Regions from separate parts of the Streptomyces sp. NPDC029139 genome, predicted to be linked through region 2. Evidence: predicted binding sites of a transcription regulator. Region 2 holds the regulator's gene; the other holds the start of a gene.
What was found. The regulator HspR, encoded in region 2, represses chaperone genes until heat shock. The targets are predictions, from matches to a motif close to TTGAGNNNNNNNNNCTCAA.
Positions count from the first base shown of each region.

Region 1: a site for HspR is predicted at 2,832-2,850, ahead of lon (endopeptidase La). Genes of this name have one in related genera too.

Region 1 is NZ_JBVHWN010000001.1:279,336-296,618, forward strand. Features, by position in the region: gene ACZ4VW_RS01190 (lytic polysaccharide monooxygenase auxiliary activity family 9 protein) at 1-235, shown strand, start outside; gene lon (endopeptidase La) at 389-2,809, opposite strand; gene ACZ4VW_RS01200 (GNAT family N-acetyltransferase) at 3,007-3,612, shown strand; gene ACZ4VW_RS01205 (hypothetical protein) at 3,674-4,264, shown strand; gene ACZ4VW_RS01210 (spermidine synthase family protein) at 4,394-5,059, shown strand; gene ACZ4VW_RS01215 (response regulator transcription factor) at 5,119-5,856, shown strand; gene ACZ4VW_RS01220 (HAMP domain-containing sensor histidine kinase) at 5,853-6,950, shown strand; gene ACZ4VW_RS01225 (multifunctional oxoglutarate decarboxylase/oxoglutarate dehydrogenase thiamine pyrophosphate-binding subunit/dihydrolipoyllysine-residue succinyltransferase subunit) at 7,220-11,020, shown strand; gene fxsT (FxSxx-COOH system tetratricopeptide repeat protein) at 11,135-14,164, opposite strand; gene ACZ4VW_RS01235 (aKG-HExxH-type peptide beta-hydroxylase) at 14,223-15,497, opposite strand; gene ACZ4VW_RS01240 (hypothetical protein) at 15,570-15,773, opposite strand; gene ACZ4VW_RS01245 (SAV_2336 N-terminal domain-related protein) at 15,958-17,283, opposite strand, start outside.
Region 2 is NZ_JBVHWN010000004.1:393,366-405,789, reverse strand. Features, by position in the region: gene clpB (ATP-dependent chaperone ClpB) at 1-1,692, opposite strand, end outside; gene ACZ4VW_RS12965 (pyridoxamine 5'-phosphate oxidase family protein) at 1,807-2,220, shown strand; gene ACZ4VW_RS12960 ((2Fe-2S)-binding protein) at 2,327-2,647, opposite strand; gene ACZ4VW_RS12955 (5'-nucleotidase) at 2,644-2,919, opposite strand; gene ACZ4VW_RS12950 (helix-turn-helix transcriptional regulator) at 3,047-4,030, shown strand; gene ACZ4VW_RS12945 (hypothetical protein) at 4,036-4,509, shown strand; gene ACZ4VW_RS12940 (heat shock protein transcriptional repressor HspR) at 4,591-5,049, opposite strand; gene dnaJ (molecular chaperone DnaJ) at 5,054-6,241, opposite strand; gene grpE (nucleotide exchange factor GrpE) at 6,272-6,922, opposite strand; gene dnaK (molecular chaperone DnaK) at 6,922-8,766, opposite strand; gene ACZ4VW_RS12920 (sugar transferase) at 9,016-9,522, shown strand; gene ACZ4VW_RS12915 ((Fe-S)-binding protein) at 9,666-11,918, shown strand; gene ACZ4VW_RS12910 (Yip1 family protein) at 12,221-12,424, shown strand, end outside.

The sequences.
Region 1 (17,283 bases), on a different contig from region 2:
CTTCGGTGGTACGACGGCCGCCACGGCCCCGAGCGAGACGAAGATCGCCGCGGACGCCGACCGCTCCACGGTGAGCCACGCGGGCCACGGCGGCGACGAACACGCCCCGGCGCTCTCCGCCGACGCCACGGAGCCGCCCGCCTCCCCGCTGCCCTTCGCTCTCGGCGGCGCGGCGGCCCTGACGGCCTTCGGCGCGGGCAGCCTGCTGCTGTCCCGCCGCCGGAACGCGGCCTAGCCGGAGCGCGACTCCGTCCCGCCGGGAACGCGTCCCCGCCGGAACGCGCCCCCCGCCCTGGCGGGACCGCCGGCGGCCGGAGCGCGACCCGGCCGGAACGCCCCGAGCGGGGCACCTCATGAAGGGGTGCCCCGCTCGCCGTGAACCGAAGGACTACGCCACCGCGCTCACGGCGACCTCCGCCGGGGCGAGGGCGATCTCCAGGACCTGGCGGACGTCGGTGACCGGGTGGACCTCCAGCTTCTCCAGGATCTCCGCCGGGACGTCGTCCAGGTCGGCCTCGTTGCGCTTGGGGATCACGACCGTCGTGACGCCCGCGCGGTGGGCGGCCAGCAGCTTCTGCTTCACTCCGCCGATCGGGAGGACCCGGCCGGTCAGCGAGACCTCGCCGGTCATCGCGACATCCGTGCGGACCAGCCGGCCGGAGAGCAGCGAGGCCAGGGCCGTCGTCATCGTGACACCCGCGCTCGGGCCGTCCTTCGGGACAGCGCCGGCCGGGAAGTGGATGTGCACGCCCCGGTCCTTCAGACCGGTCACGGGCAGCTCCAGCTCGGCGCCGTGCGAGCGCAGGAAGGAGAGCGCGATCTGCGCCGACTCCTTCATCACGTCGCCCAGCTGACCCGTCAGGGTCAGGCCCGCCGCGCCCGTCTCGGGGTCCGCGAGCGACGCCTCAACGTAGAGGACGTCACCGCCCGCGCCCGTGACCGCGAGCCCGGTGGCGACACCCGGCACGGAGGTGCGCCGCTCGGCCGGGTCCTGCGCCGACTCGGGCACGTGGTGCGGGCGCCCGATCAGCCCGCGCAGATCGTCCACACCCACCGAGAACGGCAGCTCACGGTCGCCCAGTTCGTGCTGCGCCGCGACCTTCCGCAGCAGCCGCGCGATGGACCGCTCCAGGTTCCGTACGCCCGCCTCCCGGGTGTACTCGCCCGCCAGCTTCCGCAGGGTGGCGTCCTCGATGACCACCTCGCCGGGCTCCAGACCGGCCCGCTCCAGCTGACGCGGCAGCAGATGGTCACGGGCGATGACGATCTTCTCGTCCTCCGTGTACCCGTCGAGCCGCACCAGCTCCATGCGGTCGAGCAGCGCCTCCGGGATGGCCTCCAGGACGTTCGCCGTCGCCAGGAAGACGACGTCGGAGAGGTCCAGCTCGACCTCCAGGTAGTGATCCCGGAAGGTGTGGTTCTGCGCCGGGTCCAGGACCTCCAGGAGGGCCGCCGCCGGGTCACCCCGGAAGTCGGAGCCGACCTTGTCGATCTCGTCGAGCAGCACCACCGGGTTCATCGACCCGGCCTCCTTGATCGCCCGCACGATCCGGCCCGGCAGGGCGCCCACGTACGTACGCCGGTGGCCGCGGATCTCCGCCTCGTCCCGTACGCCGCCGAGCGCGACCCGCACGAACTTCCGTCCCATCGCGTGCGCGACCGACTCGCCCAGCGAGGTCTTGCCCACGCCGGGCGGGCCGACCAGTGCGAGCACGGCGCCGCCCCGGCGGCCGCCGACGACCCCGAGGCCGCGCTCGGCACGCCGCTTGCGCACCGCGAGGTACTCGGTGATCCGCTCCTTCACGTCCTCCAGGCCCGCGTGCTCGGCATCGAGGACGCCCTTCGCGCCCTGGATGTCGTACCCGGTCGCGCCGTCATCGGTTCGCTCGTTCCACGGCAGTTCGAGGACGGTGTCCAGCCAGGTGCGGATCCAGGAGCCCTCCGGGGACTGGTCGCTGGACCGCTCCAGCTTCTCGACCTCCTTGAGGGCCGCTTCCCGGACCTTCTCCGGCAGGTCGGCGGCCTCCACGCGCGCCCGGTAGTCGTCGGACTCGTCGCCCTCGGACTCGCCGTTGAGGTCCCGCAGCTCCTTCCGTACGGCTTCCAGCTGGCGCCGCAGCAGGAACTCGCGCTGCTGCTTGTCGACACCTTCCTGGACGTCCTTCGCGATGCTCTCGGCCACGTCCTGCTCGGCCAGGTGCTCGCGCAGCTGCGCGGTGGCGAGCCTGAGGCGGGCGACCGGGTCGGCGGTCTCCAGGAGTTCGACCTTCTGCTCGACGGTGAGGAAGGGCGAGTAGCCGGAGTTGTCGGCGAGGGCGGAGACGCCGTCGATCTGCTGGACGCGGTCCACGACCTGCCAGGCGCCGCGCTTCTTCAGCCAGGTGGTGGCGAGCGCCTTGTACTCCTTGACCAGCTCGGTCACGGCTCCGGGCAGCGGCTCGGGCACGGTCTCCTCGACGACGCTGCCCTCGACCCACAGGGCCGCACCGGGCCCGGTCGTACCGGCGCCGATCCTGACGCGGCCGCGGCCGCGGATGAGCGCGCCGGGATCGCCGTCGGACAGCCGTCCCACCTGCTCGACCGTGCCGAGGACGCCGGTCGCGGCGTAGGTCCCGTCGATGCGGGGCACCAGCAGCACCTTGGGCTTGCCGGTGTCGGCGCGGGCGGCGGCCTGGGCGGCCTCCACGGCGGCGCGCACGTCGTTGTCGGACAGGTCCAGGGGCACCACCATGCCGGGCAGCACGACCTCGTCGTCGAGCGGCAGTACGGGCAGCGTCAGCAGTGCGTTCGCCGTGGATTCGGCAGCCATGATCTCCCCTTCGGCAGTCAAGTTGAGCTATGTGCACTCAATGCTTGTGAGCCGCCAAATGTTCCCCGCGCCGCGTTCGCTCTGAGCGATCACTCTGTCGCCCTCAGGTCGGGGTCCCGCTCCCGCCCACCGTTGCGCCTCCCGACCGGAACAGATGTAATACCTCCATGAACATGTTAGCTATTACATCTGCGTGGGTGGCGGGCTGGACCGTCTCACGGGGCACCCCGCCCGCCGTCGTCGAACCCTGGGGCTACCGGATCGACGTGGGGCTGCCGACGCACGTCTTCCGGCACGTCCTGCCGGCGCCGGGCGCCGTGTCCGTGGGCGCGCTCTGCTCGGAGATCACCGAGCCCCACGCCTGGCTGAAGGTGATGGCGGAGCCGGCCGAGGTCGCGGCGTGGATCGCCCCGGGGTGGACCGTCCCCGACGACCCCGGCTTCATGATGACCAAGGCGCTGGACAAGGACGCGCGGCCGCCGGCGCCGGAGGGGTACGCGCGGACGACCGAGACCCGGAACGGGGTGATACGGGTCCGGATCGTGGCCCCGGACGGCACGCTCGCCGCCCGTGGCCGGCTGGCGCCGACGGGAGCGACCGCGGTCGCCGACCAGATCGAGACCCACCCCGACCACCGCCGCCGCGGGCTCGGCGCCAATGTGATGCGCACGCTCGAAGCGGCGGGCGCGAAGGCGGGGGCCGTGACGGGCGTTCTGTCGGCGACGACGGACGGCCTGGCCCTGTACGACTCCCTGGGCTGGCGCCACGAGGGACCGCTGACGGGGGTCGTCCGGGACGCGTGAGGGGCGCCATGTGGTGGGCGCGCCCTGGTCAATCGGATCGGCTGGAGGCATGCTCGGACCCATGGCGATCAGGGGCATGGTGCGCGGGAGGCGGTACGCGGGGCTCTGGGCCGCGTCCGCCGTGCTGATTCCGGTGATGACGGTGGCCGGGTGCGGCGGCCAGGGCGAGCAGCCGCCCCCGGTCGCGACCCAGGGCGGCAGCCAGGACGGCACCGCCGGGCCGACGCCGCCCGGAACCGGCGGCGGCCCCGTCCCGCCCGTCCCGACGGGCCCGGACGGGACGGTGAAGAACGACGACGACCCCCGGCCGCAGGACGTCCTCGTGGAGGTGAACGTCAACGGCGGTCTCGCCGGCGTCCGCAACCAGCTGATCGTCCACCACGACGGCGACTACACGACCCGCTCCGGCACGAAGCCCCCGCGCGCCGGCCGCATGACACCGGCCGAAGTGGCCCAACTGCGCGCGGCACTGGAGGATCCGGCCTACGGAAAGGTGCCCGCGCGGCCGAGCGGAAAGCCGGTGCAGGACGGTTTCCTGTACGTGATCACGTACAACCACCGCGTCGTCGTCGCCTCGGACGGCGACCGTCCGGCGGCGCTGCAGCGCGTCTTCGCGGCCCTGCCCGACGGCGGCCCGCCGACCAGCCCCTGACCTGACGCCGGGGCCCCGCTCGTCACCCCGCACGGAACCCCGTTCCCCGGGTAAGGGTTTGTCCCGGCCGCCCCCTCCCCGCGAGGATGGCCGGGCCAGACCGCCTGCCGAGACCGGGAGTGAGTGAACATGTCCAGCCCCGTCACGCTCGACCGCCGCGAGGGTCCGTACGGAGAAGTCGTACTGCGCCGACGCGACGAGCACTTCGAAATCATCTCCAACGGCACCTTCCTGATGGACACCTCGGACGGTCGCTCGGAGCGGCTCCTGATCGGCGCGGCGATGGACGCCCTCGGCGGACGCGTCGCCGCCTCCCTGCTGATCGGCGGCCTCGGCGTCGGCTTCTCCCTCGCCCACGCCTCCGCCGACCCGCGCTGGGGCCGCATCACGGTCGTCGAGCGCGAACAGGCGATCATCGACTGGCACCGCGAGGGACCGCTGGCCGCGATCTCCGGACGGGCGCTGGGCGATCCGCGCAACGTGATCCTGCACACGGACCTGATCGAGTACGTCCACACGTCCACCGACACGTACGACGCGCTCTGTCTGGACATCGACAACGGGCCCGACTGGACCGTCACCGAGGGCAACCAAACCCTGTACTCCGCCGAGGGATTGGCGGCCTGCGCGGCCCGGTTGAACCCCGGCGGGATCCTCGCCGTATGGTCCGCCCAACCCTCCGCCGATTTCGAATCCTCCTTGCGGAATGCCGGATTCAGCGGGGTACGGACGGAAGAGATCCCGGTTGCCCGGGGCGTCCCGGACGTGGTGCACCTCGGCATCCGGCCTGCGTAGCCGGGATGCTGCCGGTGCCTCTAGGCTGCTGGCCGACATCAGCGATGCGAGGCGGGGCAATGGAGCAGACACACACCACTCACCACGGTGCGGCGCCCACTCCGGGCGCGCAGCGGCGGGTGCTGGTCGTCGAGGACGACACGACGATCGTGGATGCGATCTCCGCGAGGCTGCGTGCGGAGGGGTTCCTCGTCCAGACGGCGACGGACGGACCGGCCGCGGTCGACGCGGCCGAGGCGTGGCAGCCGGACCTGATGGTGCTCGACGTGATGCTGCCGGGGTTCGACGGTCTGGAGGTGTGCCGCCGGGTCCAGGCCCAGCGGCCGGTCCCGGTCCTGATGCTCACGGCGCGGGACGACGAGACGGACATGCTGGTCGGGCTCGGCGTCGGCGCCGACGACTACATGACCAAGCCGTTCTCGATGCGCGAGCTGGCCGCCCGGGTGCACGTCCTGCTGCGCCGGGTGGAGCGGGCGGCGCTGGCGGCCGTGACGCCGCGGAGCGGCATCCTGCGGCTCGGCGAGCTGGAGATCGACCACGCGCAGCGCCGGGTCCGGGTCCGGGCCGAGGACGTGCACCTGACGCCGACCGAGTTCGACCTGCTGGTCTGCCTGGCGAACACCCCGCGCGCGGTCCTCTCCCGCGAGCAGCTGCTCGCGGAGGTCTGGGACTGGGCGGACGCCTCGGGCACCCGGACCGTGGACAGCCACATCAAGGCGCTGCGCCGGAAGATCGGGGCCGAGCGCATCCGTACGGTCCATGGCGTGGGCTACGCGCTGGAGACCCCGGCGCCATGAGCCGACGGGGGCCGCGCCCCGAGCGCCGCGGCGGGCGCCGGATCCTCATCTCGATCAAGACCAAGCTGGGCGCGCTGGTCGTCGGGGCGGTCCTGCTCACCTCGGGACTGGCCCTGGTGGCGATCCGTACCTCCACGGAGTTCCGCTACATCACGATCTTCGCGATGATCGCGACCCTCCTGATCACCCAGTTCGTGGCGCAGTCCCTGACGGCGCCGCTGGACGAGATGACGACCGTGGCCGGGACGATCTCGCGCGGGGACTTCAGCCGGCGGGTGCAGGGCGCGGACCGCCGGGACGAGCTGGGCGCCCTCGCCTCGACGATCAACCGCATGGCGGACGACCTGGAGGCCGTCGACCGGCACCGCAAGGAGCTGGTCGCGAACGTCTCGCACGAGCTGCGCACCCCCATCGCCGCGCTCCGCGCGGTCCTGGAGAACGTGGTCGACGGGGTCTCCGAGGCCGATCCGGAGACGATGCGCACGGCGCTGAAACAGTCCGAGCGGCTCGGCCGGCTGGTGGAGACGCTGCTCGACCTGTCACGTCTCGACAACGGTGTCGTCACGCTGAAGGCACGCCGGTTCGAGGTCTGGCCGTATCTCTCGGGGGTGCTCCGGGAGGCGAATCTGGCCGCGTCCCAGCGCGGCCTGTCCTCCACGTCCGGCCTGCACAACCGTACGGACGTCCATCTGCACCTCGATGTCTCGCCGCCCGAGCTGACCGCGCACGCGGACGCTGAGCGGCTGCACCAGGTGATGGCGAACCTCATCGACAACGCGGTGAAGCACTCGCCGCCCCACGGCCGGGTGACCGTACGGGCCCGGCGCGGGCCCTGGCCGGACTCGCTGGCCCTGGAGGTCGAGGACGAGGGCCCCGGCATCCCGGAGGCGCTGCGGCACACGGTCTTCGAGCGGTTCAACCGCGGCCAGGTCCCGGCTCAGGCCGGTCCGGGCAGCGACGGCGGCACCGGGCTGGGGCTCGCGATCGCCCGCTGGGCGGTGGATCTGCACGGCGGGGAGATCGGAGTGGCCGAATCGTCACGCGGCTGCCGGATCCAGGTCACTCTTCCGGGAAGCCCTCCGGCGCGGGATTGACGTAGGGTCGAACCGGAAGCGCATGTTCTGCGTGCAGGTGAACAGAACATGGTCGAGGTTGTCTCCCAGGACGGGGGGCCGCCGCACTCTCGCCTACCCGCGAGAGGGCAGAACCACGCTTGTTTCCCGCCAATCCCTGCGCCGAAACACCGTGTCAAGTGTGACTTGCACGACGTTGGAGCGCCCGGCCTGCACCTCTCGGCCAGGGAGGCGTAGCCTTTATTTCCGCTGTCCATCACCTTGTGAAGCGGAAGAGGGCGGTTACCGCCGTGTCGTCTCAGTCCCCCAGTAACTCGAGCATCTCCACCGACCAAGACGGGCAGGGTCAGAACCCTGCTACCGCCTTCGGCGCCAATGAGTGGCTCGTCGACGAGATCTACCAGCAGTACCTCCAGGACCCGAATTCGGTCGATCGTGCCTGGTGGGACTTCTTCGCCGACTACAAGCCCGGCTCGACGGAGGCTCCCGCCGCCGCGCCGCAGGTGAGCCCCGCACAGGCCGCACCTGCCGCTCCGGCCGCCGCCGCACCGGCTGCCCCGGCTGCTCAGGCACCCGTCACGCCCGCCCCGGCCGCCACCCCGGCGCCGGCTCCGGCCCCGGCCCCGGCGAAGCCCGCCGCCGCCGCTCCGGCCCCCGCGCCCGCCGCCAAGGCGCCCGCACCCGCCGCGAAGCCCGCACCCGCCGGCGAGGCGCAGGCGCCGGCCGGCCCGGAGCTGATCACGCTGCGCGGCCCCTCCGCCGCCGTCGCGAAGAACATGAACGCCTCGCTGGAGGTGCCGACGGCCACGTCCGTCCGCGCCGTCCCGGTGAAGCTGCTCTTCGACAACCGGATCGTGATCAACAACCACCTGAAGCGCGCCCGGGGCGGGAAGATCTCCTTCACGCACCTCATCGGGTACGCCATGGTGCAGGCGATCAAGGCCATGCCGTCGATGAACTACTCCTTCGCGGAGAAGGACGGCAAGCCGACCCTGGTCAAGCCGGAGCACGTGAACTTCGGCCTCGCGATCGACCTGGTGAAGCCCAACGGCGACCGCCAGCTCGTCGTTGCCGGCATCAAGAAGGCCGAGACGCTGAACTTCTTCGAGTTCTGGCAGGCCTACGAGGACATCGTCAAGCGCGCCCGTGTCGGCAAGCTGACGATGGAGGACTTCACCGGCGTCACGGTCTCGCTGACCAACCCCGGCGGCCTCGGCACCGTCCACTCCGTGCCGCGCCTGATGCCCGGACAGTCCGTCATCATGGGCGTCGGCTCGATGGACTACCCGGCCGAGTTCCAGGGCACCTCCCAGGACACCCTGAACAAGCTGGGCATCTCCAAGGTCATGACCCTGACCTCGACGTACGACCACCGCGTCATCCAGGGTGCCGCCTCGGGCGAGTTCCTGCGGATCGTCGCGAACTACCTCCTCGGCGAGGAGGGCTTCTACGACGAGATCTTCAAGGCCCTGCGCATCCCCTACGAGCCGGTCCGCTGGCTCAAGGACATCGACGCCTCGCACGACGACGACGTCACCAAGGCCGCGCGGGTCTTCGAGCTGATCCACTCCTACCGGGTCCGCGGCCACGTCATGGCCGACACCGACCCGCTGGAGTACCGCCAGCGCAAGCACCCCGACCTGGACATCACCGAGCACGGCCTCACCCTGTGGGACCTGGAGCGCGAGTTCGCGGTCGGCGGCTTCGCCGGCAAGTCGATGATGAAGCTCCGCGACATCCTCGGCGTGCTCCGCGACTCGTACTGCCGCACCACCGGCGTCGAGTTCATGCACATCCAGGACCCGAAGCAGCGCAAGTGGATCCAGGACCGCGTCGAGCGCTCGCACTCCAAGCCGGAGCGCGAGGAGCAGCTGCGGATCCTGCGCCGCCTGAACGCGGCAGAGGCGTTCGAGACCTTCCTGCAGACCAAGTATGTCGGTCAGAAGCGGTTCTCGCTGGAGGGCGGCGAGTCCGTCATCCCGCTGCTCGACGCGGTCATCGACTCCGCCGCCGAGTCCCGCCTGGACGAGGTCGTCATCGGCATGGCCCACCGCGGCCGCCTGAACGTCCTCGCGAACATCGTGGGCAAGTCGTACGCGCAGATCTTCCGCGAGTTCGAGGGCAACCTCGACCCGAAGTCCATGCACGGCTCCGGCGACGTGAAGTACCACCTGGGCGCCGAGGGAACCTTCACCGGCCTGGACGGCGAGCAGATCAAGGTCTCGCTCACCGCCAACCCCTCGCACCTGGAGGCGGTCGACCCGGTCCTGGAGGGTGTCGTCCGCGCCAAGCAGGACGTCATCAACAAGGGCGGCACGGACTTCACCGTCCTGCCCGTCGCCCTGCACGGTGACGCGGCCTTCGCCGGCCAGGGTGTCGTCGCCGAGACGCTGAACATGTCACAGCTGCGCGGCTACCGCACCGGCGGCACGGTCCACATCGTCATCAACAACCAGGTCGGCTTCACCGCCGCCCCGGAGTCCTCGCGTTCCTCGATGTACGCGACCGACGTGGCCCGCATGATCGAGGCGCCGATCTTCCACGTGAACGGCGACGACCCGGAGGCCGTGGTCCGCGTCGCGCGGCTCGCCTTCGAGTTCCGCCAGACGTTCAACAAGGACGTCGTGATCGACCTCATCTGCTACCGCCGCCGCGGTCACAACGAGGGCGACAACCCGCAGTTCACCAACCCGCAGATGTACAACCTGATCGACAAGAAGCGCTCGGTGCGCAAGCTGTACACCGAGTCGCTGATCGGTCGTGGCGACATCACGCTGGAAGAGGCGGAGCAGGCGCTCCAGGACTTCCAGGGCCAGCTGGAGAAGGTCTTCGCGGAGGTCCGCGAGGCCACCTCGGCGCCGGCCCCGGCGCACAGCCCGGAGCCGCAGCCCGAGTTCCCGGTCGCCGTCTCCACCGCGGTCTCCCAGGAGGTCGTGAAGCGGATCGCCGAGTCGCAGGTCAACATCCCGGAGCGGATCACGGTCCACCCGCGTCTGATGCCGCAGATGCAGCGCCGCGCGGCCTCCATCGACGACGGCACCATCGACTGGGGCTTCGGCGAGACCCTCGCCATCGGCTCGCTGCTGATGGAGGGCACCCCGGTCCGGCTGTCCGGCCAGGACTCCCGCCGCGGCACCTTCGGTCAGCGGCACGCGGTCCTGGTGGACCAGGAGACCGGCGAGGACTACACCCCGCTGCTCTACCTGGCCGAGGACCAGGCCCACTACAACGTCTACGACTCGCTGCTCAGCGAGTACGCGGCGATGGGCTTCGAGTACGGCTACTCGCTGGCCCGCCCGGACTCCCTGGTCATCTGGGAGGCCCAGTTCGGTGACTTCGTCAACGGCGCGCAGACCGTCGTCGACGAGTTCATCTCCTCGGCCGAGCAGAAGTGGGGCCAGACCTCCGGCGTCACGCTGCTCCTGCCGCACGGCTACGAGGGCCAGGGCCCGGACCACTCGTCCGCGCGCCCGGAGCGCTTCCTCCAGATGTGCGCCCAGGACAACATGACGGTCGCGATGCCGACCCTGCCGTCGAACTACTTCCACCTGCTGCGCTGGCAGGTCCACAACCCGCACCACAAGCCGCTCATCGTCTTCACCCCGAAGTCGATGCTGCGTCTGAAGGCGGCGGCGTCGAAGGTGGAGGAGTTCACCACCGGTGGCTTCCGCCCGGTGATCGGCGACGCGTCGGTGAACGCGGCCGACGTCCGCAAGGTCGTCTTCTGCTCCGGCAAGGTCTACTACGACCTGGAGGCCGAGCGGCAGAAGCGCGGTGTCACGGACACGGCGATCATCCGTCTGGAGCGCCTGTACCCGCTGCCGGGTGCCGAGCTCCAGGCCGAGATCGCCAAGTACCCGAACGCCGAGAAGTACCTGTGGGCGCAGGAGGAGCCGGCGAACCAGGGTGCGTGGCCGTTCATCGCGCTGAACCTGATCGACCACCTGGACCTGGCGGTCGGCGCCGACATCCCGCACGGCGAGCGCCTGCGCCGGATCTCGCGTCCGCACTCCTCGTCCCCGGCGGTCGGCTCGGCCAAGCGTCACCAGGCCGAGCAGCAGCAGCTGGTCAACGAGGTCTTCGAGGCCTGATCCGCTGTTCCGGTACGCACGGAGGCCCGGCACCCCGCGAGGGGTGCCGGGCCTCCGGCGTTTCTCCCAGGTCTCCGTGGTTCCTCCCGGGCCTGACCGGGGTTCCTCCCGGGCCTAGCCGAGGTTCGCCTCGAAGTCCCAGTAGGGGCGGTTGCGCTGACGGGCGGAGAGGGTGTGGGGGTGCTGGGCGCCCAGCGTCCGGGTGAGGGAGAGCAGGGCTGCCTCCTCCAGCTTTCCGGCCTCCTCGACCTCCCGCAGGCCGCGCAGGTCGGTCGCGAGCGCGATCTGCGCGGAGAGGGTGAGCGGGTGCTCGTGCCCGAGGGCGTGCCGGGCCCGCCGCAGGATGTCCCGGCTGAGTTCGGCGGCGTCGGCGACCCGGCCGTTGAAGTTGCGGGCGGCGGTGGTGTTGAGCGCGCAGCCGAGGACCCAGGGGTGGTCGGGGCCCATGGAGGAGGTCAGACCGGCGAGCGCGGCCTCCAGGATGGCCAGGGCGTCGGCGCGTTCGCCGGACGCCTGCATGACGAGGGCGGTGTTGGCGAGGACTCCGGTGGCGACGGGGTGGGCGGGTCCGAGCAGCGAGCGGTAGGCGCCCTCGGCCTCGGTGACGAGCTCCCTCGCGTGGTCGAGGTCGCCGTGCTCGCGGAGGTAGTTGGCGTAGTTGTTGATGGCGGCGAGGGTGATGTAGTGGCCGCGACCGTGGACCTGCTCCAGCTGTTCGAGCAGGCTGGCCATCGTCGCGCCCAGGTCCTGCTGGAATCCGCCCTCGCGGCGCCGGCAGAGGGCCAGCTGGGTGCGGGCGTACAGGGTCTGCAGGTGCTGCGGCCCGAGGACCTGTACGTGCAGCCGGACGTTGGCCTCCTGGCGGGCGAGCGCCTCGCGGTACTGGCCGAGCAGCCGGAGGTCGTGGGCGAGGGCGTTGCTGGTGCTGAGGGTGTGGGCGTGGCGGGTGCCCAGGACGCGCTCGCAGCGGACCAGCGATTCCGCGTCGAGGTCGTGCGACTCCCGGTAGCGGCCGAGGGACCGCAGGACGACGCCGAGGTTGTGGCGGGCGACGAGGGTGGAGAACTCGGTGTCGCCGAGCAGCCGTTCCGCCTCCGAGAGCACTTGCCGCTGCAGCCGCTCCGCCTCCTGGTACTGGCCGAGGAACCGCAGGTCGCTGGCGATGGCGCTGCCGGAGAGCAGCGAGCCGTGCTCGTTGCGGGGCGAGGCGGCGTTCAGCCGCTCGCGCTGGGCGAGGTCGAGTTCGTAGGCCTCGCGGAACCGTCCGAACGAGCGCAGGACGTTGCCCTGTTGCGTGGTCAGGTCCAGCATCGGCTGGTCCAGCGGGTCCATGAAGGTGGACCACGCCTCCCGGATCCGCTCGGCGAGCTGGGCGCCGGCCCGGAACTCGCCGCTGCGGTAGCAGTAGCGCAGGCAGTTGAGGACGGCGGTCTGCACGCGGGGGTTCCGGCTGGTGAGCGCGCCGGACGGGCCGAGGTGCGGCAGGAGTTCGGCGTACCGGGGCCAGTGGCGGCTGTCCATCGGGTTGCCGGGATCGGCCTCGGCGAGCAGGGCGCGTACGGCCTTGCGGTGGGCCTGGCGGTGCTCGCCGTCGGTGAGGCGGGCGACGATGTCGTGGACGAGCCGGTGCATGTGCACGGACTCCTGGTGCGGCCCGACGTCGACGGTTGTCGCGGGGCCACGCGTCTCGCGGGTCAGCACCGAGTAGTTGACGAGGGTGTCCAGGGCGCGGGTCCAGGCGGGCAGGTCGCTCGCCATCCAGCGCAGGTCCTCGGGCAGCTCGGCCTGGGGGTAGGCGCGGACGAGGCCCAGGGGGATGCGGCCGGGGGCGAAGGAGGCGCACAGGCTGAGGACGTCGATGGCCTGCGGCTGGGAGCGCCGGAGCCGGTTGATCAGTATCGACCAGGAGGTGAGCGAGGCGTTGGGGTAGCCCTCTCCGGCCGAGGGCTCGTCCACGGTGGACAGCCGTCCGTCCCGGACCATGCGCAGGTACTCGGGGACCTCCATGCCCGACTCGCCGAGCCAGGCCGCGGCCTGCACGAGCGGCAGGGGCACGTCGCCGAACTCGGCGGCGACCTCGTCGGCCTGGGGCGCGGTGATGTGGGCGGCGCGGCGCATCAGATAGCCGGTGGACTCGGCGCGGTCGAAGCTGGGCACTTCGAGGACGTCGGTGTAGTCGCCCCATCCGCGGTTGCGCGAGGTGATGAGGACGTGTCCGGGTCCCTGGGGCAGCAGTACCTGGGCGCCGTCCGTGTCGTCCCAGCCGTCGAAGACGACGAGCCAGCGGGAGTGCGGGTCGCCGCGGCGCAGAGCCTCCCGTACGGCGCGGATGCGTTCGCCCGGCTCGTTGCCGCTGGGCAGTTGCAGTTCGGCGGCGAGTTCGCCGAACCGGTCGCGCTGGACGTTGCGGTCGTCGGAGTTGACCCACCAGACGACGTCGTAGTCGGGGCTGAAGCGGTGGGCGTACTCGGCGGCGATCTGGGTCTTGCCGATGCCGGACATGCCGAGGAGGGTGCAGGCCGCGTTGCCGCGCTCGGCGTCCATGAGCCGTTCCTGCAGTTCCGCGAGGAGGTCGTCCCGGCCGGTGAACCTCGGGTTCCGGCGCGGGATCTCACCCCAGATCTCGGGCGCGGTGTCGGGGTAGCGCGCCGATGAGCCGGGCAGGGCGCGGCGGCCGCCGGAGCGGCGGGGTTCGAGGCCGAGCCTGCTCAGGAGACGTGCTTCGGCCTCCTCCTCCCCGACGCCCCAGAGGCTGACGGGTTCGAGGACGGCGGTGGCGGGGAGCAGCGGCCGGTTGGTGAGGTTGACGGCGGCGAAGCGCTCGGCGTGGGCGGCGACGAAGCCGCGCAGGACGTCGTTCCACTCGCCGGCCGGGCGCGGTCCGAGTTCGAAGAACCAGTCGTTGAGGACGAGCAGCACCTGCCCGCGGGCGAGCAGCAGGTCGCTCAGGGAGTCCTCGAGAGGGACCTCGCGCGGCGGGTCCCAGCGTTGCAGCGTGGCACGCACGCCGTGGGCTTCGAGACGCTGGTTGATCCAGGCCGCCCAGGGCCGGTGGTAGCCGGGGAAGACCACCAGGACATGCTCGGGGGCGGCTCTGCCGCCGTGGTCCGCCGCTCCGCCGCCGACCGACCGCTGTTCCGCCATCTGTACGTCTCCCGTCCCGCTCACGCTCAACGCAGTGTCATGTGCCGTGGGCACAGTGTTACCCAGCGGCGCGGGGGGCCGCGCCGAGGCTCGCGTGATGCCGCCTCATTTGCTGGGCGAACTCCCGCCCCTCATTGGTCAGTTCATCGGATTCAAGCAGGATCGCCAGCGCCTCACCCACCTGATCGTGCATATGGTCGAACTGTTGCCCGGCACTGGACCGCCAGGGCCGGGGGACGGTCCGGGCGGTGGCAGCGCGCCGCCACAGGTCGGTCAGGGCCAGGTGGGCGTAGGCGCCTTGGAGCACGCCGCCGATGGGCCGGGCGTCCGGCCGCCAGCCGACCCGGTGCACGGCGGCCCTGCCCTGCCGGTACAGCGGTACGAGCTCGTGCAGGGTGGCGAGCTTGCTGTGATGGATCTCGTGGACGAGCGTCTCGGCCATGTCCTGCGCCCCGGCCGGCGGGGAGGTCAGGACGGCGCCGGGAGCCGACCGGAGGGTGGCCCCGAGGGACCGGGGGCCCTGGGGGACGAGCGGGACGACGGCGCGCAGGGCGCGCCGGACCTCGGCGGCCCGTCCCGGGTCGGTGTGGGCGAGCAGGGCCTGCGCGGCACGCCAGTGGGCGGACCAGGCAGCGGGGTCGGTGTCGGCGCGGTCGGCCGCGGTACGGGGCGGGGTGCCGACTCCGCCGGGCGGGACCCGGTACGGGTCGAGGTCGTCGAGGCGGGCGGTGGAGTCCGGCAGCGTGTGCAGACCGTGCCAGCCGGGCCCCCGGCCGACGAGGGTGCCGGCGCGCCGGTCGGTGAGCAGCAGGACGGTGGTGGCGGGGCCGGGGCCCTCGGGCTGGATGCGGGCGACCCGGGACCCGGCCCTGATCCGCAGGCGCCCGGAGCCCGCCGTCTGCCGGCCGACACCCGGCAGCGACAGCGTGCCGTCGGGGACCTCGACGGCGAGGTCGAGGGCGCAGTCCGCGCGGAGGGCCGCGGTGACGGCGAGCGCCTCCAGCCGGTCGAGGTGGCGGTCCAGGGCGGGGCCCACGGGCTCGGCGAGCGCGGCGGCCAGCCAGGCGCCCGTCATCGGGTAGTCGAGGACGTCACGGACGACGTCGGGGTGACGGCTCTCGGCCCGTTCGAGCAGGTGCCAGGAGCCCTCGAAGCGGCGGAACACGGCGGCGTCGACCGACTCCCGGTGCCGGTGGACGCGGACCAGGAGGGCCTTGAGCAGGAGCAGGCGGCGTGCGTGCAGGGCGGAACGGAGCAGGGCGACGTCGGCGGGCGCGGAGCGGGTGCGGGCCAGCTCCGTGAAGACCCCGGCGGGCAGCGGCGCGAAGCTCATTCCCGCCTCCCTCCGAAGCCCTGCGGCCTTCGGCGGGATCCGGCCGGAAACAGACGGTGGTCGCGGCACGGGTCAGGCCGCTTGGTCCCCCTGCCCCTCGCACCACGCGTCGACCAGTTCGGGGGAGCGCAGGAGCACACGCTCGACCGCGGCCGTGAGCTCGGGATCGTCCATGGCACGCAGAGTCCGCAGGTCCACGGCGGCGAGATCGGGCAGGTGCGGGGGCCGTCCGTTGTCACGGTCGACACCGGTCGCCCACTCCTTGTGCTCCGACACCCTCGGCTCCTCCCCACCGACGCCTGTCCCCCACGGTCGTAGCGGCGGAGCGGTTCTTCCCGACGCCAGGAAGTCAGAAACCCGTTCGACTCAACTGCGCCCATTCACGCCCCCGTTATTCAGCCGTTGGTCCGCGACACCCCTTTTACGCGGAGGTCACGGCACCGCCGGCACCGTCGGCCGCTCATCGGGCCGTCTCGCTCCACGCCCACCACGGCGGCGCGATCCGGCGGCGGTCCTCGCCGGAGAGCCGCGCCGGGAGCGGGCTCGGGTCCCTGCTCACCTCCGTCAGGAGCGCCCTGGTCCGTTCGACATCGCTCCAGTCCACCTCGACCAGCGCGGCCGTCAGCCGCTGCCACTGCCCGGCCGCGGCACGCAGTACCGTGCGGGCCCGCCCGTTCCTGCCCATCAGGAGCAGGACGGCTCCCTGCGCGTGCAGGGCGCGGGCACCGGTGATCGTGCCCGGGGTGTCGCCGCGGGCCGCTCGGGCGTCCTCCCATGACCTCTCGTACGCGGTGAGCGCGTCGCCCAGGCCGCCGTCCCGGGCGAACTCGCTCAACTCCAGTCTCACCCGTCCCAGTTGCAGCCACACCTCCGAGCGGAGCGCGATGTCGCGGGTCGTGCGGGCGGCCTGTTCCAGGAGGTGGCGTCCTTCGTACAGGTCGGGCAGGAACCCGGCCCGGTGGAAGCGCAGGGCCAGCACGCTGCCGATCAGGATCCGGGCGCGGGCGCGTTCCGGCGCCGCTGCCGGGAGGTGGGTGAGGGCCTCGCGCAGGACGCTCTCGGCCCGGTCGACCGGCGCCTGGCCCGGGGTGTGCACGGCGCGCCGCATCAGGGACTCGCCCCAGGACATCAGGATCCGGCCGCGCCGGCCGCTGTCGGCGGGGGCGAGCAGGGTGGCCTCCTCGTAGGCGGTGTCGGCGGCCGGTCCGTCGCCGGCCGTGTCGTGGAGCCGGGCGCGCGCCGTCGTCCAGCGCAGCCGGAGGGCGCCGCCGTCGCCGAGGTGTTCCCCGGCCCGGTCGAGTACGGGGGTGATCTCGGCCGGGTCGGCGCCAGCGAGGTGCAGGGCGTCGGCCAGGTCGAGGAGCGCGGGTCCGCTCTCCCGGAGGGAGAGCGCGGTGGTGAGTTCGGCCGCCGCGGCGGCGCCGTCGCCGCGTGCGAGGAGCAGGCGTCCGCGGCGCAGGTGCAGGGTGTGGTGGCCGGCCTCGGGCCAGTCCGGCACGTCCCCTTCGAGTACGGCGAGGGCGTCGTCGAGGTGGCGCCTGTCGGTGGTGTGGCGCCACAGCCCGTGGTGGACCACGGCCTGTTCGAGCCGGGCCTCGGCCCAGTCCGCGCCGCCCGGCTCGGCCAGGCCGCCGGCGCGCTCCAGTTCGGTCAGCGCGCGGGACAGCAGCTCGTGGCGGCGTTCGGTGCCCTGGACGGCGGCGGCGCCGGCCTCCGCGTACAGCACGCGTCCGAGCAGGATCCCGGCCTCGACGGGGTGCTCCGGCAGGGCGGCCTCGGCCTGTTG
Region 2 (12,424 bases):
GAGCAGCTTCTGCGTCTCGCCCTCCAGCAGGCGGCCGGCGGGGATGCCGGTCCAGGAGCCGACCACGTCCGCGATGTCGTCGGGGCCGACCTCCTCCTTGACCATCGTGTCCTTGGAGACCTCCTGCTCGGCCTCGGACGCCTCCTCCAGCTCCCGCTCGAGCGCGGGGATCTCGCCGTAGAGCAGCTTGGACGCGGTGTCGAAGTCGCCGTCGCGCTGCGCCCGCTCGGCGCGGCCGCGCAGCTCGTCGAGCCGCTCCTTGAGCTCACCGACCCGGTTGAGGGACTGCTTCTCCTTCTCCCAGCGGGCGGTCAGGCCCCGCAGCTCCTCCTCGCGGTCGGCGAGGTCGCGGCGCAGCTTCTCCAGCCGCTGCCTGCTCGCGTCGTCGCTCTCGTTCTTGAGCGCCAGCTCCTCCATGCGCAGCCGGTCCACGGCGCGCTGGAGCTCGTCGATCTCGACGGGCGAGGAGTCGATCTCCATCCGGAGCCGGGACGCGGCCTCGTCGACGAGGTCGATGGCCTTGTCGGGGAGGAAGCGGGAGGTGATGTACCGGTCGGAGAGGGTGGCCGCGGCCACCAGCGCCGAGTCGGCGATCTGGACCTTGTGGTGGGCCTCGTACCGTCCCTTGAGGCCGCGCAGGATCGCGATCGTGTCCTCGACGCTCGGCTCGGCGACCAGGACCTGCTGGAAGCGGCGCTCCAGGGCGGGGTCCTTCTCGATCCGCTCGCGGTACTCGTCGAGGGTCGTCGCGCCGACCATGCGCAGCTCGCCGCGGGCCAGCATCGGCTTGAGCATGTTGCCGGCGTCCATCGCGGAGTCACCGCCGGCGCCGGCGCCGACGACGGTGTGCAGCTCGTCGATGAAGGTGATGATCTGGCCGTCGCTCGCCTTGATCTCGGACAGGACGGTCTTCAGGCGCTCCTCGAATTCGCCGCGGTACTTGGCGCCCGCGACCATCGCGCCGAGGTCGAGCGCGACCAGGCGCTTGTTCCGGAGCGACTCGGGCACGTCGCCCTTCACGATCCGCTGGGCCAGCCCCTCGACAACGGCGGTCTTGCCGACGCCGGGCTCGCCGATGAGGACGGGGTTGTTCTTGGTGCGGCGGGAGAGCACCTGGACGACGCGCCGGATCTCCTGGTCGCGCCCGATGACGGGGTCCAGCTTGCCTTCCCGCGCGGCGGCCGTGAAGTCCGTGCCGAACTTCTCCAGTGCCTTGTACTGACCCTCCGGGTCGGGTGTGGTCACCCGGCGTCCTCCCCTTGCCTTTTCGAACGCGTCGAGCAGTTTCGCGGCGCTCGCCCCCTGCCGGGCCAGCACCTCGCCGGCCTGTCCGCCCTTCGCCGCGATCCCGATGAGCAGGTGCTCGGTCGACAGATAGTCGTCCCCGAGCTCCTTCGCGCGCTTGTCGGCGTCGGCGATGACGGCGAGCAGGTCGCGGTTGGGCTGCGGCGGCGCGACCGTGGAGCCGGTCACGCTGGGCTGGGCGGCCAGCAGCCGCTCCGCACCGGACCGTACAGCGGCCTGGTCGGCGTCGACGGCGGCGAGCAGGTCGACGATGTTCTCGTTGTCCTGGCCGGCGAGGAGCGCCAGGAGAAGGTGCGCGGGGGTGAGGTCGGGATGTCCCTCGGACACGGCACGGCTGGTGGCCGTGGTGAGGGCGTCCCGGCTCTTGTTGGTCAGCTCGGCGTCCACGTGCGGTCTCTCCTCCTGTCACAGCGTGCCTGCTGGGCGTACGACTCCCGTTCGTTTGACTCATATAGCGTACACAAAGTTGAGTCCATTCCGCTCAAGGATAGGCTTCGCGGCATGGCGACTGACCCCAGGAATCCGGACGACGCGTACCTCAGCTTCTGGCGCGAGTACCACATGTGCACCCTGACCACCCCGCGCCCGGACGGCAGTCCGCACGTCGTGGCGGTGGGCGTGACGTACGACCCCGAGGGTGGCGAGAAGGGCATCGCCCGGGTGATCACCAACAAGCACAGCCGCAAGGTCGCCAACGTGCTGGCCGCGGGCCCGGACGGCGCGCGCGTCGCGGTCTGCCAGGTGGACAAGGGGCGCTGGGCGACGCTGGAGGGCGTGGCGCGCATCCGTACGGAGCCGGAGGTCGTCGCGGACGCGGTGGACCGTTACGCGGCGCGCTACGGCCGGACCCCGGCGCCGAACCCGGACCGGGTGGTCATCGAGATCGCGCTGACGCGGGCCATGGGCCGGGCGTGACGGAGCCGCACCCGGGCAGCACAGCGGCGCCATCGCGTTTCAGGTCCGCGATGGCGCCGCTGTGTGGGGGAAGTACCTGAGCGATCTACAACGACGGGGGAACCGCTCAGGCACTGCGGGGGGTGGCGGTGAGGGTCTCGGGCTCGACCAGCTGGTGGTCCCGCTGGTCGAGATTGACGAAAATCATGCCGTACCGGATGGCACAGCGAACGGGCTGCGGGGCACCGCGGGGCCGGCGCAGGCACCGGTAGGCGCGAACGTCCTCGTCCTGCTCACGAGCGACGACGATCGGCTCTCCGAAGAGGGTGACCATCAACGAATCACCACGGTGGGGGATGGCCGTGACGAGATCGATGAAATGCCACCCGGATCGATAGGCCGAAGCCATCTCTCGCCGGAAGACCCGGTCGTCCGGCGGCACGGTCATGCGTCCGCGCCGGCCGGGGCAGAGTCCCACACCGGGTCGGCCTGGGCCGCCGGGGACGCATCCCACACCGGGTCGATCTGGGCCGCCGGGGCGACGTCCCACACCGGGTCGCGTTCGCCGGCCGGGACGAGGTCCCACACCGGGTCACTGGGAGCGGCGACAACGCCCGCAGGAGCGCTGTCCCATACCGGGTCGCTGGTGGCCAGCGCTCCTACCGCCGCCGCCCCTATGAAGACGGAAGCAAGTACCGAGCGAAGCAGTTTTCTGGACATGAGCGGCTTCGACCTCACTTGATGGTTTCCTCTCCCCCGCGTACAAGACGATGGCTCAGTCTTTGCGCTTCCACCACCAGGGCAATGCATCATGTTCCTGAAATACAGGATCCTGGGGGGTGTTCAAATGCCGCAGAACGAACTAGAAGCGACACATCCCCACGGTCATGTCGATCTCTGTGCAGCCGGATCGGACTTGTACGCCAGTGCGTTGCGTACCGGGCGAATAACCAGGAGCGAGGCAGAAGCGGCACCCTGCCTCATGGACCTGGCACTTCTCCATCCCGACGCCGACGACCCCGCGTGGCTGCGGCCCGTCCCACCCTCGGCGGCACTGGCCCGGCTCGTCCACCCCCTGGAGCGGGAAATCCAGGAGCGGCGCACCCTGGCCATGGGCCTCTCCAGCGTTTTCGAGCCGTTCATGGCCATCAGCGCGCAGGATCCCTCGACGACCCACGCGATCACCGTCCTCGAGGGCATCAACCGCATCGACGCCGTCCTCGGCCGCGCCACCGCCGAGTGCTCGCAGGAGCTGCTGACCATCCAGCCCGGCGGCGGACGCAGCGAACACACCCTCAACACCGCGCTCCACCGCATCCAGCCGCTCCTCGAGCGCGGGGTGCGCGTCCGCACCCTGTACCAGCACACGGCGCGGCACAGCCACGGCATGCAGGTCTACCTCGAACAGGCGGGCATGGACCGGCTCCAGGTGCGGACCCTGGAGGAGAGCATCGAGCGGCTCATCATCATCGACCGCTCGGTCGCCCTGATCCCCGCCCGCCAGGACCGCCAGGTCGCCCTGGAACTGCGCCACCCCGGTCTGGTCGAGTACCTGGCGACCGTCTTCGAACAGTCCTGGGCCCGGGCCACCCCCTTCGGCGAGCAGGTGCCGTACGCCCAGACCCACGACGGCATCAGCGGCATCCAGCGCTCCATCGCCAAACTCCTCGTCGAGGGCCATGTCGACGAGGCCATCGCCCGCCGGCTCGGCATGAACGTCCGCACCTGCCGCGCCCACATCGCCAAGCTCGCCGCCGCCCTCGGCAGCGGCAGCCGCGCCCAACTGGGCTATCTCATCGCCCAGTCGGGAATCCTGGACCGGGACCACTGACCCTCATGTACGTACAGATCGACCTGGACGGCCCGGCCGGCACCCTGCGGGTCTCCGGGCACGGGACGCCCACCGTGGAGCTCGTCCGGGCCCCGGGGGCCCCGGTGAACGAGCACGTCCCCATCGGGACCCGCAAGGCCGCCTTCCTGACCCTCACCGTCGACGGGCGGCCCGCCAGGCTCCGGCCGGCCCGCGGGCGGCTGCTGCGCCGGTCGTACCGGGTCGACGCCCGCGTCGACGGGACCCGTTACCGCCTGGTGCCCAGCTCCTGGCACGAGAGCCGGCTGGTCCGCGACGGGCGGCGGATCGGCGTCCTGGAGTCCTCCGGCGACGGCCGGGTCGAGACGGAGTGGCGGCCGGGCGCCGCCGTCGATCCCCACGACCGCGCCGTCGGCACCGCGCTGGCCGCCGCGTTCGGGACCGGGGCCGCGCCGTGGTGGGAGACGGTGGGCGACATCCTCGGTGAGCTCATCCCCTGACTCCGCCACCGGCGTGAACACGACGAGGCCCCCTCCACCCGGGAGGGGGCCTCGTCACTTACGTCGTACGCGACCGGCCGGCTACTCGACGCCGGGCCGCTTCGGGCGCCAGACCACCAGCGCGCTCGCCTGCTGCACGTCCTGGTACGGCACCAGATCACGCCGGTACGAGGCGTGGACCTGCGCCTCGCGCTGACGCATCGTCGCCGCCGCGCCCTCGACGGCCGCCGACAGCTCGGCGACCCGCTGCTGCAGCGCCGCGACCTGGTTCTCCAGCTCGATGATGCGCTTGATGCCCGCCAGGTTGATGCCCTCGTCCTGCGACAACGCCTGCACCGTGCGCAGCAGTTCGATGTCACGCGCCGAGTAGCGCCGGCCCCGGCCCGCTGTGCGGTCGGGCGAGACCAGACCGAGGCGGTCGTACTGCCGGAGGGTCTGCGGGTGCAGGCCCGAGAGCTGGGCCGCCACCGAGATGACGTACACCGGCGTCTCGTCGGTCAGTTCGTACGGGTTGCGGCTGCGTCCCGGTCGGCTGTCCATCGGGTCAAGCTCCCTTCGCGGCCTGGAACAACTCTGCCCTGGGGTCCTCGCCCGCCGTCGCCTGACGGTAGGTCTCGAGGGCCTCGCGGGCCTTGTCGTCGAGCTCCTTGGGCACCGCGACCTCCACCGTCACCAGCAGGTCGCCGCGTGTGCCGTCCTTGCGGACCGCGCCCTTGCCACGGGCGCGCATGGTCCGGCCGTTGGGGGTGCCGGGGGGCAGCTTCAGCGTGACCGCCGGACCGCCCAGGGTCGGCACCTTGATCTCGCCGCCGAGCGCCGCCTCGTCGAACGTGACGGGCACGGTGACGGTCAGGTTGTCGTCCTTGCGGCCGAACACCGGGTGGGCGTCGACGTGGACGACGACGTAGAGGTCGCCGGCCGGGCCGCCGCGCTCGCCGGGGGTCCCCTTGCCGCGCAGCCGGATCCGCTGCCCGTTCGAGACACCGGCGGGGATGCGGACCTGCATGGTGCGGGAGGACTTGGCCCGCCCGCTGCCCTTGCAGACGTCGCAGGGGGTCTCCGCGATCAGACCGCGGCCCTTGCAGTCCACGCACGGGTCGGTGAGCGAGAAGGAGCCGCTGCCGCCGCGCGAGACCTGACCGGTGCCGACACAGGTCGGGCACACACGGGGCGTGCCGTTCTTGTCGCCGGTGCCCGAACAGGCCTTGCAGGGCGCCTGGGAGGACATCCGCAGGGGCACCGTGGCGCCCTCGATGGCCTCGGTGAAGCTGAGCGTGACCTCGGACTCGATGTCCTGGCCGCGGCGCGGCTGCGTCCGCGTGCCCGGACCGCCGCCCGCGCCCCGGTTGAACAGTCCGCCGAAGACGTCGCCGAGGCCGCCGCCGAAGCCGCCCGCCCCGCCCGCGCCGCCGGGACCCTGGGCGCCTCCGAAGAGGTCGCCCAGGTCGAAGTTGAACGTGCCGGCGCCCGGTCCCCCGGGGCGGAAGCCGCCGTTGCCGAAGAGCGCGCGGGCGTCGTCGTACTCCTTGCGCTTCTTGGGGTCACCGAGGATGTCGTTCGCCTCGGAGATCTCCTTGAAGCGCGCCTCGGCGCTCGCGTCGCCCTTGTTGGCGTCCGGATGGTTCTCGCGGGCGAGCTTCCGGTACGCCTTCTTGATCTCGGCGTCGGTGGCGTCCTTGGGGACGCCGAGAACCTTGTAGTAGTCCTTCTCGACGAAGTCCTTCGTGCTCATCGACGTCCCTCCTCCCGGACGATCATTGCGTCACCCCTCCTCGGGGGCACCGCTCTCCTCGTCGGCCGACTTCTCTTCCTTCGCGGCCGGCGTCGCCCCGGGCTGAGGCTCGGCCACGGCCACGCGGGCGGGCCTGATGGTCCGCTCGCCGATGCGATACCCCGGCTGCAGGATCGCCACGCAGGTCGTCTCGGTGACGTCCGGCGCGTACGAGTGCATCAGGGCCTCGTGGATCGTCGGGTCGAAGGGCTCGCCCTCCTTGCCGAACTGCTGCAGACCCATCTTGGCGACGACGGTCTCCAGCGATTCGGCCACCGACTTGAACCCGCCCACGAGCTCACCGTGGTCCCGGGCCCTGCCGACGTCGTCGAGCACGGGCAGGAGCTCGGTCAGGAGGGTCGCGACGGCGATCTCCTTGACCGTGACCCGGTCCCGCTCCACGCGGCGGCGGTAGTTCTGGTACTCGGCCTGGAGCCTCTGGAGGTCCGCGGTGCGCTCGGAGAGCGCGCTGCGTGCCTGGTCCAGCTGGGCCGTCAGACCGGCGGTCTGGCTCACGTCCCCGGCCGGGGCCGCCGGGACCTCCTCCGTGGAGGGGGTCTCGGCGGCTTCGGCGGCGTCGTCGGATCCGGCGCCGGAGGGGACGTCGGGCTTCTCCTCGAAGCCCGGGGTCTCCTCCGTCATCAGGCAGCGCCACCCTTCGGCTTCTCGTCATCGACGATCTCGGCGTCGACGACATCGTCATCGGCCTTGGTGTCGGCGCCGGGGGTCTCGCCGCCCGCGGCCTGGGCGGCCTGGGCGTCGGCGTACATCGCCTGGCCGAGCTTCTGGGAGACGGCCGCGACCTTCTCGGTGGCGGTACGGATCTCCGCGGTGTCGTCGCCCTTGAGCTTCTCCTTCAGCTCCGCGACAGCGGTCTCGACCTCGGTCCTGACCTCGCCCGGGACCTTGTCCTCGTTGTCCTTGAGGAACTTCTCCGTCTGGTAGACCAGCTGCTCACCCTGGTTACGGGTCTCGGCGGCCTCGCGACGACGGTGGTCCTCGTCCGCGTACTGCTCGGCCTCCTGGCGCATCCGGTCGACCTCGTCCTTCGGCAGCGAGGAGCCACCGGTGACGGTCATCTTCTGCTCCTTGCCCGTGCCCAGGTCCTTCGCGGTCACGTGCATGATGCCGTTGGCGTCGATGTCGAACGCGACCTCGATCTGCGGGACACCACGCGGCGCCGGCGGCAGACCGGTCAGCTCGAACATGCCGAGCTTCTTGTTGTACGCCGCGATCTCGCGCTCGCCCTGGTAGACCTGGATCTGTACCGACGGCTGGTTGTCCTCGGCCGTCGTGAAGATCTCCGAACGCTTCGTCGGGATCGTCGTGTTGCGCTCGATCAGCTTGGTCATGATGCCGCCCTTGGTCTCGATACCCAGGGACAGCGGGGTCACGTCGAGGAGCAGAACGTCCTTGACCTCACCCTTCAGGACACCGGCCTGCAGCGCCGCGCCGATGGCGACGACCTCGTCCGGGTTCACACCCTTGTTGGCCTCCTGGCCACCGGTCAGCTCCTTGACGAGCTCGGCGACGGCCGGCATACGGGTGGAGCCACCGACGAGAACGACGTGGTCGATCTCGGACAGGTTGATGCCCGCGTCCTTGATGACGTTGTGGAACGGCGTCTTGCAGCGCTCCAGGAGGTCCGCGGTCAGCTGCTGGAACTGAGCCCGGGTGAGCTTCTCCTCCAGGTGCAGCGGGCCCTCGGCGGAGGCCGTGATGTACGGCAGGTTGATCGACGTCTCGGTGGAGGACGACAGCTCGATCTTCGCCTTCTCCGCGGCCTCGCGGAGACGCTGGAGAGCCATCTTGTCCTTGGCCAGGTCGACGCCGTGGCCGTTCTGGAACTGCTTCACCAGGTAGTCGACGACACGCTGGTCCCAGTCGTCACCACCGAGGTGGTTGTCACCGTTGGTGGCCTTCACCTCGACGACGCCGTCACCGATCTCCAGGAGCGACACGTCGAAGGTGCCGCCACCGAGGTCGAAGACGAGGATCGTCTGGTCGTCCTTGTCCAGGCCGTACGCCAGGGCGGCCGCGGTCGGCTCGTTGACGATGCGCAGGACGTTGAGGCCCGCGATCTCACCGGCCTCCTTCGTCGCCTGACGCTCGGAGTCGTTGAAGTACGCGGGCACGGTGATGACCGCGTCCACGACCTTCTCGCCCAGGTACGCCTCGGCGTCGCGCTTCAGCTTCTGCAGGATGAAGGCGCTCATCTGCTGCGGGTTGAAGCTCTTGCCGTCGATGTCGATCTTCCAGTCGGTGCCCATGTGGCGCTTGACCGACCGGATGGTCCTGTCGACGTTGGTGACCGCCTGACGCTTGGCCACCTCGCCGACGAGCACCTCGCCGTTCTTCGCGAAAGCGACGACGGACGGCGTGGTCCTGGCGCCCTCGGCGTTGGTGATGACGGTGGGCTCGCCGCCTTCCAGAACGCTGACGACGGAGTTAGTCGTGCCCAGGTCGATGCCGACCGCACGTGCCATTTCGATTCCTCCAGCTGACCGACTTGAGTGGAACTGACTCAAGGATGCATGACGGATCCCGACCCGTCAACAGACCTGAGTCTGGGTGACTCAACTCTTCGCCCTGCCGGTCACTCAAAGAGGCGCGGAGGGCGCGTCATTCCCCGGCCGGACGCCGCTCCTCATGAGAGAGTCCGGGGTGCCCCTGCCGGGGCATAGCGGGCATATCCCACGAATATCCCATGATTGTCCCTCGAAAGGGTGTGGGGAATGACGGCCAAGCGCGCACTCGACCTCCTCGGAGGACTCCTCCTGCTGGCCGTCCTGTCCCCGCTGATCTCGGCCTTCGCCCTGTCCCTGGCGCTCTCCACCGCCGGCACCGGCGGGGTGACACGCCGCCGGACCGTCGCCGGCCGGGGCGGCCGGACCTTCACGATGTTCACCTTCCGCACGAAGAGTCCGCTGGCCGGACTGCCGCTTCTGCTCCATGTCGTACGGGGGCAGATGTCGCTGGTCGGCCCGTGTCCCCTCACCCCCGGACACCGCGAGTGCACCGGCGAGGCGCGCCGCCGGCTCTCGGTACGGCCGGGGATCACGGGCCTGTGGCAGATCAGCGGGCGCTCGGAGCTGCCCTGGGAGGAGCGTGAGCTGCTCGATCTCCACTATGTGGACCATCACTGGCTGGGGATGGATCTCGCCATCCTGGCGCGTACCCTTCCAGCAGTCCGAAGACGTCGCGCGGCGGCGGGGAACACCCGGCCGGCAAGGCTTGCCTGAGCGACACAGATCACCGCAAGCGCCGCTACAGCGGGGCACCGCGAGGCGGTAATCTCAGCACGGACTGAATAAGTTACCGCTTAGTAGTGCCACACTCGGCAGTGTCGGTACTCCGCCTCGCAGGCCCGCCCGAGGAGCCCTTCATGCAACTCGCCGCGATCATCGTGTCGATCGTCATCACGGTGGTAGCCGTCGCGCTGTTCGGCCGCGCCATCGCGCAGATCTACCGCTTCGTGAAGCTCGGCCAGCCCGTGCCCGCGGGCACGCGCACCGGCGACCCCACACAGCGCACCATCACGCTGGTCAAGGAGTTCCTCGGCCACACCCGGATGAACCGCTGGGGCGTCGTCGGCGTGGCGCACTGGTTCGTGGCCGTGGGCTTCTTCTCGCTGCTGCTCACGATCGTCAACGCCTTCGGCCAGCTCTTCCAGGCCGACTGGCTCATCCCGATCATCGGCGACTGGCTGCCGTACGAGATCTTCACCGAGTTCCTCGGCCTGATGACCGTGCTCGGCATCGTCACCCTGATCGTGATCCGGCAGCTGAACCGGCCGGGCGGGGCGGGCCGCAAGTCCCGCTTCGCGGGCTCCAAGACCGGTCAGGCGTACTTCGTCGAGGCCGTCATCCTGATCGTCGGCGTCTGCATCATGACGCTGCGCGCACTGGAGGGCGTCCAGCACCACGTGACCGGCTGGGAGCCGGGCTTCTTCGCCTCGTACCCGCTGATCGCGCTGCTCGACGGGCTGGACCTGAGCACGATCCAGCACCTCACCTACTTCTTCGCGGCGCTCAAGATCGTCACGTCCTTCACCTGGATGATCACGGTCTCGCTGAACACCAACATGGGCGTCGCCTGGCACCGCTTCCTCGGCTTCCCGAACATCTGGTTCAAGCGCAACGCCGACGGCTCCACCGCCCTGGGCCCGCTGCAGCCGATGACGACCGCCGGCAAGGAGATCGACTGGGAGGATCCGGCCGAGGACGCCGTCTTCGGTGTCTCCCAGGTCGAGCAGTTCTCCTGGAAGGGCATCCTCGACTTCTCCACCTGCACCGAGTGCGGTCGCTGCCAGTCGCAGTGCCCCGCCTGGAACACCGGCAAGCCGCTCTCCCCCAAGCTCCTGATCATGTCGCTGCGCGACCACGCGCACGCCAAGGCGCCGTACCTGCTCGCCGGCGGCGGCAAGGACATGGAGGGCAACGAGAAGGCTTCGGCCGAGGCCCTGAAGGACGTGCCCGCCTCCGCGCTCGCCGAGGCCGAGCGCCCGCTGATCGGCACGCTGGAGGAGAACGGCGTCATCGACCCGGACGTCCTGTGGTCCTGCACCACCTGCGGCGCCTGCGTCGAGCAGTGCCCGGTCGACATCGAGCACATCGACCACATCGTCGACATGCGCCGCTACCAGGTGATGATCGAGTCCGCCTTCCCCTCGGAGGCCGGCACGATGCTCAAGAACCTGGAGAAGAAGGGCAACCCCTGGGGTCTGGCCAAGAAGCAGCGCGTCGAGTGGACCAAGGAGGTCGACTTCGAGGTCCCGATCGTCGGCAAGGACGTCGAGGACCTCACCGAGGTCGACTACCTCTACTGGGTCGGCTGTGCAGGCGCCCTGGAGGACCGCGCCAAGAAGACCACCAAGGCCTTCGCGGAGCTGCTGCACATGGCGGGCGTCAAGTTCGCGATCATGGGCGGCGAGGAGAAGTGCACGGGTGACTCGCCCCGCCGCCTCGGCAACGAGCCGCTGTTCCAGCAGCTCGGCCAGGAGAACGTGGCGATGCTGAACATGGCGTTCGGCGAGGACGACGAGGACGAGTCGACCAGGAAGCCGAAGTCGGCGAAGAAGATCGTCGCCACCTGCCCGCACTGCTTCAACACGATCGCGAACGAGTACCCGCAGCTGGGCGGCGAGTTCGAGGTCATCCACCACACGCAGCTGCTCCAGCACCTCATCGACGAGGGCAAGCTGATCCCGGTGACCCCGGTCGACGGTCTGATCACGTACCACGACCCCTGCTACCTGGGCCGCCACAACAAGGTCTACACGCCCCCGCGCGAGATCATGTCCGCCGTCCCGGGCCTGCGCCAGCAGGAGATGCACCGCCACAAGGAGCGCGGCTTCTGCTGCGGCGCCGGCGGCGCGCGGATGTGGATGGAGGAGCGGATCGGCAAGCGCATCAACAACGAGCGCGTCGACGAGGCCCTGTCCCTCAACCCGGACATCGTCTCCACCGCCTGCCCGTTCTGCCTGGTCATGCTGACCGACTCGGTCAACGGCAAGAAGAACGAGGGCAAGGCCAAGGTGTCCGTGCAGGTCGTCGACGTGGCGCAGCTGCTGCTCGACTCGGTGAAGGCGAAGCCGGAGCCGGAGGAGTCCGTGGCGGAGCCGGTGTCGGCCGAGTAGTCCGGTCGCGTCCGTACGACACGAGAAGGGCCGTCCCGCGAGCATCGCGGGGCGGCCCTTTCCCGTGGTCCGGGGGCGTGCGGGGGGGCGGCGGGGGGCGGGGCTCGTGTCCGGCCCCCTGCCAGGCCCCTGCCCGGGCCCTGCTCGCGGCCCCTCCGCGCGGGCCCTGCTCGCCGGCCCTGCCCGGGCCCTGCTCGCGAGCCCTGTCCGGGCCCCGGAGACCCCCTAGGGGATGTCACAGCTCAGCGGCAAGCTCGGTGGCGATTGAGCCCCTCACGGCGGGAGCGGGTACGTTCGATGACGTGGCTGGATTCAGGAACGGACGCGGCCGGGACAACCGCCCCCCGCAACATCGACCGCAGCAGGCGCCGTACGGGTACAACGCGGCCCCGCCGCCCCACCCGCAGCAGCAGTGGCCCCCGCAGGCCCCTCAGGGCAGCGGCGGCGGGTACGGGGAGCCGGAGTACTTCGGTGACCCGCACGGGCCGCAGCAGCAACAGCAGCAG